DNA from 3 places in the Aeromicrobium senzhongii genome. Region 1 is predicted to be linked to each of the others. Evidence: predicted binding sites of a transcription regulator. Region 1 holds the regulator's gene; each other region holds the start of a gene.
What was found. Region 1 encodes HrcA, which represses chaperone genes, less so after heat shock. Its sites were predicted from a motif close to TTGGCACTCGNNNNNNNCGAGTGCCAA; they were not measured.
Positions count from the first base shown of each region.

Region 2: groES (co-chaperone GroES) is a predicted target of HrcA. The motif match lies at 3,190-3,216, and genes of this name have one in related genera.
Region 3: groL (chaperonin GroEL) is a predicted target of HrcA. The motif match lies at 3,012-3,038, and genes of this name have one in related genera.

Region 1 is NZ_CP060587.1:974,651-979,706, forward strand. Features, by position in the region: gene H9L21_RS04955 (arginine deiminase) at 1-1,031, shown strand, start outside; gene H9L21_RS04960 (DUF3097 domain-containing protein) at 1,035-1,871, opposite strand; gene H9L21_RS04965 (hypothetical protein) at 1,864-2,292, opposite strand; gene hrcA (heat-inducible transcriptional repressor HrcA) at 2,403-3,419, shown strand; gene dnaJ (molecular chaperone DnaJ) at 3,458-4,600, shown strand; gene H9L21_RS04980 (HIT domain-containing protein) at 4,696-5,040, shown strand.
Region 2 is NZ_CP060587.1:598,519-603,574, forward strand. Features, by position in the region: gene H9L21_RS03030 (trimethylamine monooxygenase) at 1-1,316, opposite strand, end outside; gene H9L21_RS03035 (ABC transporter substrate-binding protein) at 1,583-3,139, shown strand; gene groES (co-chaperone GroES) at 3,298-3,591, shown strand; gene groL (chaperonin GroEL) at 3,624-5,056, shown strand, end outside.
Region 3 is NZ_CP060587.1:2,675,368-2,680,423, reverse strand. Features, by position in the region: gene H9L21_RS13200 (LytR C-terminal domain-containing protein) at 1-66, shown strand, start outside; gene otsB (trehalose-phosphatase) at 94-867, shown strand; SAM riboswitch class I at 957-1,069, shown strand; gene thrC (threonine synthase) at 1,078-2,349, shown strand; gene H9L21_RS13185 (MoaD/ThiS family protein) at 2,386-2,664, shown strand; gene H9L21_RS13180 (cold-shock protein) at 2,764-2,967, shown strand; gene groL (chaperonin GroEL) at 3,073-4,710, shown strand; gene H9L21_RS13170 (hypothetical protein) at 4,766-5,056, opposite strand, start outside.

The DNA of each region.
Region 1 (5,056 bases):
ACGACGTGCTCGCCCAGACGATGGCCGACCCCGCCGCGCGCACCTGGCTGCTGGACCGCAAGATCGTCCCGAACGAGGTCGGCATCGGGCTCGTGGAGGAGACCCGGGCGTACCTCGACGGCCTCGCGGCGGCCGACCTCAGCCGCTACCTCATCGGCGGCCTGTCGACCCGCGAGCTGCCCAGCGACCTCTCTGCGGGGTACCGCGCCCTCGTCCGCCAGGCGCACGGCGGCCACGAGTACCTGATGCCCCCGCTGCCCAACACCCTCTACACCCGCGACACGACCTGCTGGGTGCACGGTGGGGTGACGCTGAACCCGCTCTACTGGGCGGCGCGCAAGGACGAGACGCTCCTGATGAAGGCGATCTACGAGTTCCACCCGGAGTTCGTGGGATCGACCGTGTGGTGGGGCGACCCGGAGATCAACTGGGGCACCGCCACCGTGGAGGGCGGCGACGTGATGGTGCCCGGCGGGGGCGTCGTGCTGATCGGGATGAGCGAGCGCTCCTCGCGGCAGGGCATCACGCAGCTGGCCAAGGCTCTGTTCGAGCAGGGCGCGGCGGAGCGGGTCATCGTGGCGGGGATGCCGAAGCTGCGGGCGGCGATGCACCTCGACACGGTCTTCACGTTCGCCGACCGTGACATCGTGACGGTCTATCCCGAGATCGTGAACACGATCCATGCCTTCACGATCGTGCCCTCGGACGTCGCACCCGGCATCGAGGTGATCGATCACGACGACACCCCGTTCCTCGAGGTGGTGGCGAAGGCCCTGGGGGTGGGGAAGTTCCAGGTCGTCGAGACCGGCGGCAGCGAGTACGACATCCAGCGCCAGCAGTGGGACAGCGGGAACAACCTCGTCGCGCTCGAGCCGGGCGTCGTGGTGGCCTACGACCGCAACACCCACACCAACTCGCTGCTGCGCCAGGCCGGGCTCGAGGTCATCGAGATCGTCGGCGCCGAGTTGGGGCGCGGCCGCGGTGGCGGCCACTGCATGACGGGTCCGCTGATCCGCGACGCGGTGGACTGAGCCCTACGCCGGCTGGGTGACGAAGTCGATGAGCTCCTCGACCCGGCCGAGGAAGGCGGGCTCGAGGTCGGTCCAGGAGTCGACGCGTCCGAGGATCGCCTTCCAGGCCCGGGCGATGTCGGCCTGCTCGGCGTGGGGCCAGCCGAGGTGGGCGCAGACGCCCTTCTTCCACTCGACGTGGCGCGGGATCGTGGGCCACGCCTCCATCCCGAGGCGCTGCGGCTTCACCGACTGCCACACGTCGACGTAGGGGTGGCCGACCACCAGCAGGTGCGGCACGTGCTTGACCTCGTCGGCGAGACGCTGCTCCTTCGAGCCGGGCACGAGGTGGTCGACCAGGACGCCGAGGCGCCGCTTCGCGGTGGGCTGGAAGTCGCGCACGATCGCGGCCAGGTCGTCGATCCCGCCGAGGTACTCGACCGCGACGCCCTCGGCGCGCAGGTCGTCGCCCCACACCTTCTCGACGAGCTCGGCGTCGTGGCGACCCTCGACGAAGATGCGGCTGGGCAGTGCCACCTTGGCGCGGGTGTCGGCGGCCAGGCGCGATCCCGAGGCGGTGCGGGTGGGCGCGGTGGCGGCCTTCGGGGTCGGCGCGACCAGGACGACGGGCTTGCCCTCCATCAGGAAGCCAGGCCCCAGCGGGAAGACCTTGCGGCGCAGCCGGCGGTCCTCCAGCTCGACGGTGCCCAGGTCGCGCTCGACGCGCGTGATCTCGCCGACGAAGCCGCTGGAGGCCTCCTCGACGACGAGACCGAGGTCGGCGGCCAGCTCGGTCGAGCGGCCCCGCTTGGGCTTGCGCCAGTCGCCGGACAGGACGTCGGAGCCGTACCGGTCAGCCATGCCCGAACCACACGCCGAGCAGTCGCTGGTGGAACGCCTCGATGTCGTCCTTGGACCCGCTGTCGAGGGTGTCGTCGACGATCAGGCCGATCGCCAGGTCGACGGCGGCGGGCCAGGAGTCCGGAACGGTGTCGGGGACCTCGTCGGTGACCAGGGCGCCGAGGGCGACGTCGGGGGAGTGGCCCGGACGCGTCACGACCATCACCAGCTCGCCACCGGCGGGACCGTGGCCCAAGTGGGAGACCTCGACGAACGTCTCGCCCACGGACGTGGCCCACACCGAGGCCATCGTCCCGCCACGGGACTCGTGCTCGACGGTGGTGCCGTCGGGCGCCGTGACGGCATAGGGGGTGTAGATCAGGACCTCATCGGCGTCGACGACCTCGATCGAACCGTCGTCGCGCACGGACACCTCACTCACCCCGACAGATTGCCATGTCGGCGAGGGGTTCGTGCAGGCGCACCGCCGTGTGACTCGCCGGTAGACTGGCACTGACCCGGGTCGAGTGCCAGCAGTGTGGAGGTGACAGCGTGATCGAGGACCGCCGTCTCAACGTCCTGCGTGCGATCGTCGAGGACTACGTCGCGACGCAGGAGCCGGTCGGATCGAAGGCCTTGGTCGAGCGCCACCGCCTCGGCGTCTCGTCCGCCACGATCCGCAACGACATGGCCGCCCTGGAGGACGAGGGGTACCTCACCGCTCCGCACACCAGCGCCGGCCGCATCCCGACCGACAAGGGTTACCGGATGTTCGTCGACCGGCTGGCCGAGGTGAAGGCACTCTCCGTCGCCGAGCGCCGCGCGATCGAGACCTTCCTGTCCGGCGCCATCGACGTGGACGACATCGTCATGCGCAGCGTCAAGATCCTGGCCCAGCTGACCAACCAGGTCGCGATCGTGCAGTACCCGTCGCTGACCCGCTCGACCGTGCGCCACGTCGAGCTCGTGGCCCTCGAGGGCTCGCGCGTCCTCATCGTCGTCATCACCAGCAGCGGTCGCGTCGAGCAGCGCATCGTCGAGCTGGTCCAGACCCCGGGCGACCAGCTGCTCGCCGACCTGAAGTCGCGCATCGTGCGCGCCACCTTGGGCGAGCGGCTGCCGCAGGCCTCCCTGCACCTGGCCGACCTCATCGACACGTTCGACGTCGACGACCGCCCGGTCGTGTCCTCGATCGTCACGACCCTGGCCAACACGTTCTCCAACGAGCGGTCCGACGAGCGGGTCGCCGTCGGCGGCACCGCGAACTTGGCCCGGTTCGGCGCCGACTTCGACACCGCCATCCGGCCCGTGCTGGAGGCGATGGAGGAGCAGGTCGTCCTGCTGCGTCTGCTCGGCGAGGCCACGACCGGTCCCCACGTGCGCATCGGTCGCGAGACGGGCCGCGACGACCTGTCCGGGACGGCCGTCGTCGCCAGCACGTACGGCCCCGATGGCGAGTCCTACGCCCAGTTGGGCACGATGGGACCGACCCGCATGGACTATCCCGCCACGATGGCCGCCGTCGGCGCCGTCGCCCGTTACGTCGGCCGCATCCTCGCCGACGGCTGAGCGCCCACCTCGCGACTGACTGCGAAAGAGAAGAGATCTTGGACTACTACGAACTGCTCGGCGTCTCCCGCGAGGCCACCCCCGAGGAGCTGAAGAAGGCGTACCGCCGGCTGGCGCGCCAGCTGCACCCGGACGTCAACGACGCTCCCGATGCGTCCGAGCGCTTCAAGGAGGTCACGACGGCCTACGAGGTGCTGTCGGACCCGCAGAAGCGGTCCGTCTACGACCGCGGCGGCGACCCGCTGTCCGGCGGCGGGATGGGCGGCGGCTTCGGCCAGGGCTTCAGCTTCGACGACATCATGGACGCGTTCTTCGGGCAGACGTCGTCGCGTGGTCCGCGGTCCCGGGTCCAGCGCGGTCAGGACGCGCTGTTGCGCCTCTCGGTCAGCCTCGCCGAGGCGGCGTTCGGCGTCACGCGTGAGATCAAGGTCGACACGGCCGTCACGTGCGAGGTCTGCGACGGCTCCGGTGCGAACGAGGGCTCCGAGCCGGTCGCGTGCGGGACGTGCCACGGACACGGCAGCGTCCACCACGTGCAGCGCTCGCTGCTCGGCGACATCCGCACCTCGCGTCCGTGCCCCACGTGCCACGGCTACGGCACCGTCATCCCCGACCCGTGCCGCGAGTGCGGCGGCGAGGGTCGCGTGCGGTCGCGTCGGAGCCTGCAGGTCACCGTGCCGGCCGGTGTCGACGACGGGAACCGGATCCAGCTGGCCGGCGAGGGCGAGGTCGGCGCCGGTGGCGGACCGGCCGGCGACCTCTACATCGAGATCAAGGTCGCGCACCACCCCGTCTTCACCCGCCAGGGCGACGCGCTGGTCTGCCAGGTCACCGTTCCGATGACCGCTGCGGCGCTGGGCACGCGGATCGACCTGCCGACGCTCGACGCCGAGCGTGAGGACCTCCCCGACCTCGAGAAGTCCGTCGCGATCGACGTGCCCGCGGGCACCCAGTCCGGTGAGACGATCGTCACCCGTGGCTTCGGGGTCCCGCGGCTGCGCGGCTCGGGTCGCGGCGACCTCACGGTCCAGGTCGTCGTCGAGACGCCGCGCGACCTCGACGCCGCGCAGCGTGACCTGCTCGAGCAGCTCGCCACCGCGCGCCAGGAAGAGCACATCGACCCGGTCGTCAGCCACAGCTCCCGCGGCGTCTTCAGTCGCCTGCGCGACGCCTTCAAGTGACCTCCCCGCCCCGAGATTTGCTCCCAAACTGACCTTTCAGAGCTCCTGAAAGGTCAGTTGCGGAGCAAATCTCGGGAGGTCGCTAGAGTCGGCGCATGGCTGCTGAATGCATCTTCTGCAAGATCGTCGCGGGCGAGATCCCGGCCGACGTCGTCGCCGAGAGCGAGCACACGCTGGCGTTCCGCGACATCAACCCCAAGGCGCCCGTGCACGTGCTGGTCGTGCCGAAGGTCCACCAGCGCGACGCCGCCGCGCTCGCGCAGGCCGAGCCGGCGATCGCCGCCGAGCTGCTGGCCCAGACGCGGGCCATCGCGGCGCAGGAGGGGTACGAGGACTACAACCTGGTCTTCAACACCGGTGCGAACGCCGGCCAGACCGTCTTCCACGCCCATGCCCACGTGCTGGCCGGGGTCGACGTCTCCAAGCTCTTCCTGGCCTGAGCCGACGTGGCTGCGT
Region 2 (5,056 bases), 380 kb from region 1:
CTGTCGTCCAGCTCCTGCAGCCACGGAGTGTGATGGACCGAGGCCATCGTGCCGGTGAGGACGGAGGGGTAGACCTTGTCCCGGTAGGTGAGGACGTCCTCCTGCTTGTCCGCCTTCCATGCGAGGAAGATCTCGACCACGCGGTCCAGGTCGAACGCGGGGTAGTCCGTCAGGTCGATCAGGTCGCGGATGTAGTCGGCCTGGAACCGGATCTCGTCGCCGGCGGTCTGCAGGGACGCGAAGCGCTCGCGCCACGCGTCGATGTCGCGCCGCTGCTCGGCAGCATCCGGCAGGGCGATCCGGCCCATGATCACGTCGCGGACGTACCAGGCCTGCGCGTCGAACATGTTGAACGTGAACCACTGGTCCTGGGCGCCGAGGTAGAACAGCCGGTCGTTCGCCTCGGAGACCACGCCGCGGTACAGGTGGTCCGGGTACAGGCAGTTCGGCGAGTCCAGGGCGAGGTCCGACGGCAGGAACGGGTAGTGGTGCAGGTAGCCGGTGCACAGCACGACGGCGTCGAAGCGCCGCGTCTCACCGTTGGAGAAGTGCACGACCGAGCCGTCGAACCGCTCGACGAGCGGCAGCTCCTCCATGCCCTCGGGCCAGTCGAACCCCATCGGCGCGGTGCGATAGCTGAAGGTGACGGACCGGGCGCCCATCTTGAACGACTGCACGCCGATGTCCTCGGCCGAGTAGCTGGCGCCGATCAGCAGGACGTCCTGGCCGGCGAGTCCTTCGGCGCCGCGGAAGTCGTGCGCGTGGCAGAGGCGACCGGGGAACGTCTCGATGCCGGTGAAGTACGGCGTGTTCGGGGTGCTGAAGTGACCCGAGCCCACGACGACGTGGTCGAACTCCCGCGCGGACGTGGTGCCGGTCTCGAGGTCCTCGACGGTGACGGTGAACCGCTCGGTCTGCGGATCGAAGTCGACCCAGCGCACGACGGTGGAGAATTGGACGTACTTCTTCACTCCGCTGTTCTCGGCGCGGCCGTTGATGTAGTCCCAGAGCACCTCGCGAGGCGGGTACGACGAGATCGGCCGGCCGAAGTGGTCGTCGAAGGTGTACTCGGCGAACTCGAGGGCCTCCTTCGGGCCGTTCGACCACAGGTGGCGATACATGCTCGAGTGGACCGGCTCGCCGTGCTCGTCCAGGCCGGTCCGCCAGGTGTAGTTCCACTGCCCGCCCCAGTCGGCTTGCTTCTCGTAACAGACGATTTCGGGGATCTCGCCGCCGGCTCGCGCCGCCGATTCGAAGGCCCTCAGTTGGGCCATCCCGCTGGGTCCTGCTCCGATGATCGCGACGCTCTGGGTCAAGTCTTCCTCTCCGGCCACGCAGGCCCGGGTTCAGGGGCGCGCGACCCGGGGGCGGCGCCGCATGGTCCGGTGCCGCGTCGATGGACGGGCACCAGGGGCCATCCATCGTAGTGGGGGCGGGTCGTCGGTCGGCCGGGTGCTGCGTGGACCCTCGGCGCGACGTGCCTCTGTCCGGGCTAAATCAAAGTTGAATTCATGTTTGACTAAATCGGGGGACGACCCCCAGAATGCGGTGAGACCCAGATCACACGACCGAAGGACATGCCGTGCACCAGAAGACCATTTCGTCGGCACTGGCGGCGGCGCTCGCCGCCGTCACCCTGGCGGCGTGCAGCGGCGGTGGAGACACGACGGACGTCGCCGCCGGCGAGGCCCCGAAGGACATCACCCTCGCCGTACGGAACGACGTCGACACCTTCGACCCGGCCCTGAGCGCCTATGAGAACGGCGCGAGCCAGGTCTACGAGGCGCTCTACGACACGTTGATCCGCATCGACCTGAAGTCCGGGGAGTACGTCCCGGCGATCGCGTCGAGCTGGAAGAACACGCCCACGCGCGCCGAGTTCGTCATCAAGGAGAACCTGACCTGCAGCGACGGATCGCCGCTGAAGCCCTCGGACGTCGCGGCGTCGATCGAGCGCCTCGCCGACCCCTCGACGGGCTCGGTCCTGACGGGCCGCATGTTCGGCGCGGCGGGCGTGAAGTCGGTCGTGGCCGATGACGAGGCCCACACGCTGGCCATCGAGCTCAAGGGCCCGCACATCGACATGCTCGACGGCCTGCGCAGTGCCTTCATCGTCTGCCCGTCCGGTCTGGCGGACACCGAGAAGCTCGCGACGGTGCCGGCGGGCTCGGGGCCGTACCGGTTGGCGTCCAGCACCCGCGGCGACTCCTACGTCCTCGAGCGGTGGGACTCCCCGGCGGTCGAGGAGGACGCCTCGCTGCCGGAGCGCATCACGATGAAGATCGTGACCGCCGACTCCACGCGTGCCAACCTCTTCGAGACCGACGCGGCGGACATCGTCTCGATCGTCGGCAGGGACGCCGCGCGACTGACGAAGGAGCACGCGCCGATCAAGGGCCGGGCCAACGGCACCGAGTCGCTCATGTTCAACCAGCGCCCGGGTCGCCCCGGCGCCGATCCGCAGGTGCGGCGCATCATCGCGCAGGCGGTCGACGCCGAGGGCTATGCGAAGGCCGCATCGTTCGGTGTCGCCGACCCGATCAGGACGATGCTCTCGCCGACGATGGAGTGCTACGACGAGACGAACGAGCAGCACACGCTGCCGTTCGACGCCGCCGCGGCGAAGGCTGCTCTGGCTGACGCCGGCTATGGTCCCGGCGGCAAGACGCTGTCGGTGATCGTCGTCGGCATGGAGTCGCAGAACTCCGGTCCGGAGTACCTCGCCGAGGCGCTGCGCGACATTGGCATCGACGTCGAGGTCAAGAACGGCAGCCTGGCGCAGTTGGTCGCCATCGTCTACGAGGAGCGGGAGCCGTGGGACCTCGTGGTCTTCCCGATGATCTCGGAGGCACGCAGTCCGTTCCCGATGGTGACCAAGACCAGCTCGAACCTCGGTGAAGGTGGCTCGTACAACTACGGGCGCATCAAGAACGAGCAGTACGACGCCCTGGTCGAGCGCGTGGCCGGTGAGGACGGCGACCAGCGCTGCGCCACGTGGTCGGAGGCCGAGGAGTCCCTGCTGAAGCGCCACGACGTCGTTCCGCTGCTGTGGTCGACGGCGGACTACTTCAGCAAGGACCTCGAGTTCGACGCCGGATACCGGGTGCTCAACCTGCGCACGATCCGGGCCAAGGGCTGAGACCGGCGGGGGGCCGGGCCGAGGCCCGGCCCCCGTCGCGCTCCGGGTGCTTGGCACTCCGTTGGGGTGAGTGCCAGCCGGTGCTACGCTGAGGTCTGGCACTCCCCCCGGGTGAGTGCCAACCCGAACGTTACTCATCCGAAAGGGGAGGTCGACCAGTGTCGGTCACCATCAAGCCGCTCGAAGATCGCATCGTCATCAAGGCCGGAGAGGCCGAGCAGACCACCGCGTCGGGTCTCGTCATCCCCGACACCGCCAAGGAGAAGCCGCAGGAGGGCGAGGTCGTGGCCGTGGGCCCCGGTCGCGTCAGCGACAGCGGCGAGCGCATCCCCGTCGACGTTGCCGTCGGCGACAAGGTCCTCTTCAGCAAGTACGGCGGCACCGAGGTCAAGCACGGCGGCGAGGAGTTCCTCATCCTCAACGCCCGTGACGTTCTCGCCGTCATCGCCTGAGTCCACCCGCCCAACCTCTTCAGGGAGCACTCATGCCCAAGATTCTGGAATTCGACGAGGGCGCACGCCGCGCCCTCGAACGTGGTGTCGACAAGCTTGCCGACACCGTCAAGGTGACCCTCGGCCCCAAGGGCCGTTACGTCGTCCTCGACAAGAAGTGGGGCGCCCCCACGATCACGAACGACGGCGTGTCCGTCGCGCGTGAGATCGAGCTGGACGACCCGTTCGAGAACCTCGGCGCGCAGCTGGCCAAGGAAGTCGCCACCAAGACGAACGACGTCGCCGGTGACGGCACCACGACCGCCACGGTCCTGGCCCAGGCCATGGTCCACGAGGGCCTGCGCCACGTCGCGGCCGGCGCGAACCCGGTCGGCCTGAAGAAGGGCATCGAGAAGGCCGTCGAGGCCGTCACCGCCGAGCTGCACGAGCGTGCTCGCGTGATCGACTCGGTGGCCGACATGTCCGCCGTCGCCACGGTCTCGAGCCGTGACTCGGTGATCGGCGAGCTCATCGCCGAGGCCTTCGACAAGGTCGGCAAGGACGGTGTCATCACCGTCGAGGAGTCCAACACCATGGGCACCGACCTCGAGTTCACCGAGGGCATGCAGTTCGACAAGGGCTACCTGTCCCCGTACATGGTGACCGACACCGAGCGCATGGAGGCCGTCCTCGACGATCCCTACATCCTCGTCAACCAGGGCAAGATCTCGGCCGTGGCCGACCTCCTGCCGCTGCTGGAGAAGGTCGTCCAGTCGGGCAAGAGCCTGTTCATCATCGCCGAGGACATCGAGGGCGAGGCCCTGTCCACGATCGTGGTGAACAAGATCCGCGGCACGTTCACGTCCGTCGCGGTCAAGGCTCCGGCCTTCGGTGATCGCCGCAAGGCGATGCTGCAGGACATCGCGACCCTGACCGGCGCGACCGTCGTCACCACCGACGTCGGCCTCAAGCTCGACCAGGTCGGCCTCGAGGTGCTGGGCACCGCCCGTCGCGTCGTCGTCACCAAGGACGACACGACGATCATCGACGGCGGCGGCGACCAGGCCGAGGTCGAGGGCCGCGTGGCCCAGATCAAGGCCGAGTTCGAGCAGACCGACTCCGAGTGGGATCGCGAGAAGCTCCAGGAGCGCCTCGCCAAGCTGGCCGGTGGCGTCTGCGTCATCCGCGTCGGCGCGGCCACCGAGGTCGAGCTCAAGGAGAAGAAGCACCGCATCGAGGACGCCGTCTCGGCGACCCGCGCGGCCATCGAGGAGGGCATCGTCCCCGGCGGTGGCTCGGCGCTGGTCCACGCGGTCGCCGTGCTGGACAAGGACCTGGACCTGACCGGCGACGAGGCCCTGGGCGTGCGTATCGTCCGCAAGGGTGCCGACGCCCCGCTGGAGTGGATCGCCCGCAACGGCGGCGTCTCCGGCGAGGTCGTGGTGTCGAAGGTGCGCGAGTCGGGCGAGGGCTACAACGCCGCGAC
Region 3 (5,056 bases), 1.4 Mb from region 1:
CTCATGCCCGCCACCGCGAACATGTCCTCGTCGTCGCTCACCGTCGTGCTGGCCAGCCCCCGGTGAGCTTTCGTGCCGCGCCATAATGGGGACATGACCGACCCGGGGCAGATGCTGCTGGCCCTCGACTTCGACGGAACACTCGCTCCGATCGTGGAGGACCCGGAGGCGGCGTACATCCACCCGAAGTCGCTGGACGCCCTGCGTCGTCTCGGGCCCGTGCTGGGCGCGATCGTGATCATCACCGGGCGCCCGGTCGACCAGGTCCGCCGACTCGGCCGGTTCGAGGAGGGCCCCGGTCTGGAGCACCTCGTCGTCTTCGGGCAGTACGGAGCCGAGCGCTGGGACGCGGCCACCGGCCAGGTCCGCCGCCCCAGCCGCCCGCAGGGCGTCTCCGACCTCGCCGACTGCCTGCCGCAGTGGCTCGAGGACCATGGCGCCTCGCGGATCCGCGTCGAGGACAAGGGACTGGCCATCGCGCTGCACACCCGCGGGGTCGCCCCGGGTCTGCTCGACGAGTTGCGACCCCAGATCGAGGCGCTCGCCGCCGAGGTCGGTCTGCACCTCGAGCCGGGCCGCCAGGTCATCGAGTTGCGTGCGTCGGGCTCGGACAAGGGCCAGGCGCTGCGCCGGGCGATCGAGCCGACGCAGCCCCACATCGTCATGTACGCCGGTGACGACCTCGGCGACCTCCCCGCCTTCGAGGAGGGACTCGCGCTGCGCGCCGACGGCATCGACGTCACGCTCGTGTGCTCGGCCTCGGCCGAGCAGGATGCGCTGGTGCCGCTCGCGGACGTCGTCCTCGACGGCCCCGACGCCGTCGCGACGTGGCTGAGCGAGTTGGCCGACTCCCTCGTGCCGGCCTGACTGGTCACCGCACCTGCTGCACCTCACGGCGTCCGTCTCATCACTTGGACGCAGTAGACGTATCGTGAGACGCCGTCCTACGCTGAACCCACTCATCCCGAGGGGCAGAGGGACACGGCCCGACGAAGCCCCAGCAACCAGCCGATCACCGGCCAGGTGCTAATTCCGTCCGTGGCCGAACGCCGGCCCGGAGAGATGAATGGAGCCTTCGTGAGCGTCACGACCCCGGACCAGACCACCACCCCCCTGCGTGAGGGCGCCTTCGGCAAGGCGACGTGCCTGAAGTGCCGCGAGTGCGGAGCGACGCGCGAGCTCGGCCCGCACTACGCCTGTTACGAGTGCTTCGGTCCGCTCGAGATCGGCTACGAGTTCGGCACCGTCACCCGCGAGCAGATCGAGGCCGGGCCCGCGAACATCTGGCGCTACAAGGCGCTGCTGCCCGTGCCGGACGACATCGAGACCAGCCCCAACCTCGAGCCCGGCTTCACCCGGCTGCTCGACGCGCGCAACCTCGCCGCCGAGCTGGGCCTGACGCGACTGTGGGTCAAGGACGACAGCACCAACCCGACCAACTCCTTCAAGGACCGCGTCGTGGCCTGTGCGCTGAGTGCCGCGCGCGAGTTCGGCAGCAAGGTCTTCGCCTGCCCGTCCACCGGCAACCTGGCGAACGCGGTCGCCGCGGCCGGGGCCCGCGCCGGCATCCGCACCGTCGTGTTCATCCCGAGCGACCTCGAGACGCCCAAGCAGGTCAACTCGGCGATCTTCACCGACAACCTCGTGGCCGTCGACGGCACGTACGACGACGTCAACAAGCTCGCCAGTGAGATCGCCGGTGAGGACCCGGGCTGGGCGTTCGTCAACGTGAACGTCCGCCCGTTCTACGCCGAGGGCTCCAAGACCCTCGGCTACGAGATCGCCGAGCAGCTGGGCTGGCGACTCCCGGACCAGGTGGTCATCCCGGTCGCGTCGGGCTCGCAGCTGACCAAGGTGCACAAGGCCTTCCGGGAGCTCGTCGAGCTCGGGCTGGTCGAGGACAAGCCCTGCCGGATCTTCGGCGCGCAGGCCCGGGGCTGCAATCCCGTCGCGACCGCCTTCAAGGATGGCGTCGACGCGATCCGCCCGGTCAAGCCCGACACGATCGCCAAGTCGCTGGCGATCGGCAACCCCGCCGACGGCGTCTACGTGCTCGACATCGCGCGAGCCACCCAGGGCGCCGTCGAGGAGGTCGACGACGAGCAGATCCGCGACGCGATCGTCCTGCTGGCGCGCACGGAGGGGATCTTCACCGAGACCGCCGGCGGCACCACGGTGGCCGTGTTGAAGAAGCTCGTCGAGACCGGGCAGCTCGACCCGTCGCTCGAGACCGTCGTGATCAACACCGGCCACGGCCTCAAGACGCTCGACGCCGTCGCCGGCTCGGTCGGTCCGCGAGCGACCATCGCCCCCACCTACGACGCCTTCACCGCGGCCGGCATCGCCTGATCCGTCCGACCCACCCCTTCTTCTGAGGAGCACCCCATGGCCGTGTCCGTCCGTATCCCCACCATCTTGCGCAGCTACACGAACGACGAGTCCCAGGTCAGCGCCGAGGGCGAGAACCTCAGCGCCGTGATCGAGTCGCTCGAGGCGACCTACCCCGGCATCCGGGCGCGGATCGTCGACGAGGACGGCAAGTTGCGCCGGTTCGTGAACGTGTACGTGGCGGAGGAGGATGTCCGTTTCGCCGACGGTCTCGACACCCGCACGGTCGACGGCACGCAGATCTCGATCATCCCGGCGGTCGCCGGCGGCTGCTGAGCCACCGATCGCCGGATCCGATTCACGCTGCGGCCACGGCTGGCGATACGCTGGAGGTGGGTCCGGCCGCGGGCCTTTTCGCGCAGAACAGGTGGTCACATGGTGCATGGCACCGTCAAGTGGTTCAACTCCGACAAGGGGTACGGCTTCATCGCCGTCGACGGCCAGGACGACGTGTTCGTCCACTGGTCGAAGATCGCGATCAACGGCTTCAAGACCCTCGAGGACGGTCAGACCGTCGAACTCGAGGTCGTCGACGGCCCGAAGGGACGCGAGGCCGAGAACGTGCAGCCTCAGCACTGACGGGCTGGATCGGCCCCGGTGCGGGGTGGCTTGAGTTGTGGTGATTAGCACTCGTATAGTGAGAGTGCTAGATCCACTTCTACCCATTGTCGGAGACACGCACCCATGGCTAAGTCCATCGCATTCAACGAAGAAGCCCGGCGCGGGCTCGAGCGCGGCATGAACCAGCTCGCCGACGCCGTGAAGGTCACCCTCGGCCCGAAGGGCCGCAACGTCGTCCTCGAGAAGAAGTGGGGAGCCCCCACGATCACGAACGACGGCGTCTCCATCGCCAAGGAGATCGAGCTCGAGGACCCCTACGAGAAGATCGGCGCCGAGCTCGTCAAGGAAGTCGCCAAGAAGACTGACGACGTCGCCGGCGACGGCACCACGACGGCCACCGTCCTGGCCCAGGCGCTCGTGCGCGAGGGTCTGCGCAACGTGGCCGCCGGCGCCAACCCGATGGGCCTGAAGAAGGGCATCGAGACCGCCGTCGAGGCCATCAGCGCCCAGCTGCTCGACATGGCCAAGGACGTCGAGACCAAGGAGCAGATCGCCTCCACCGCGTCCATCTCGGCCGCCGACCCGACGGTCGGCGAGATCATCGCCGAGGCCATGGACAAGGTCGGCAAGGAAGGCGTCATCACGGTCGAGGAGTCGAACACGTTCGGCCTCGACCTCGAGCTGACCGAGGGCATGCGGTTCGACAAGGGTCACCTGTCGGGCTACTTCGTCACCGATCCCGAGCGCATGGAGACGGTCCTCGAGGATCCGTACATCCTGATCGTCAACAGCAAGATCAGCACCGTGAAGGACATGGTCCCGGTGCTGGAGAAGGTCATGCAGACCGGCAAGCCGCTGGCGATCATCGCCGAGGACGTCGAGGGCGAGGCTCTGGCCACGCTCATCGTCAACAAGCTCAAGGGCACCTTCAAGTCGGTCGCCATCAAGGCCCCCGGCTTCGGTGACCGCCGCAAGGCGATGCTGACCGACATCGCGATCCTCACCGGTGGCGAGGTCATCAGCGAGGAGGTCGGCCTCAAGCTCGAGAACGCCGATCTGACCCTGCTGGGCACGGCGCGCAAGGTCGTCACGTCCAAGGACGAGACCACCATCGTCGAGGGTGGCGGCGACGAGGCCCAGATCGCCGGTCGCGTGGCCCAGATCAAGGCCGAGATCGAGAACAGCGACTCGGACTACGACCGCGAGAAGCTCCAGGAGCGCCTCGCCAAGCTGGCCGGCGGCGTGGCCGTCATCAAGGTCGGCGCGGCCACCGAGGTCGAGCTCAAGGAGCGCAAGCACCGCATCGAGGACGCCGTTCGCAACGCGAAGGCGGCCGTCGAGGAGGGCATCGTCCCCGGTGGTGGCGTCGCGCTGGTCCAGGCCAGCAAGGCCGCGTTCGAGAAGCTCGAGCTCACCGGTGACGAGGCGACCGGCGCGAACATCGTGCGCCTGGCCGTGTCGGCCCCGCTGAAGCAGATCGCCATCAACGCCGGCCTCGAGGGCGGAGTCGTGGCCGAGAAGGTCGCGAACCTCGAGCCCGGCCAGGGCCTCAACGCGGCCACCGGCGAGTACGTCGACATGATCGCCTCGGGCATCATCGACCCCGCCAAGGTGACGCGCTCGGCGCTGCAGAACGCCGCGTCCATCGCCGCGCTGTTCCTGACGACCGAGGCTGTCGTCGCTGACAAGCCCGAGCCCGCCGCCGCCGGTGGCGCGCCGGACATGGGCGACATGGGTGGCATGGGCGGCATGGGCTTCTGAGTCCACTGCTGTACCTCACGGAACCCCGGCACCTCGGTGCCGGGGTTCCGTGCGTTCAGCGCAGGCTCGAGGTCGCGTGCTCGCTGCGCACCGGCGCAGTGGCGAAGGCGACGCCCGCGACCACGAGGGGAATGACGATGCCGACCGTGGCCAGCAGGGCCCACGGGATGGCGACGAACGCCTCGCCGTAGCCACCGGTCATCGACGTCGCAGCCCGCATGCCGGGCAGGACCCCGACGAGCAGGCCCAGCATGCTCCCGAGCCCGCCGATCAGCAGGGCGGCGGCCGCAGCGCTCCACCGTGTTGTCGACGGGCGAGCGCCGACGGAGACGAGGGTCGCGGCGTC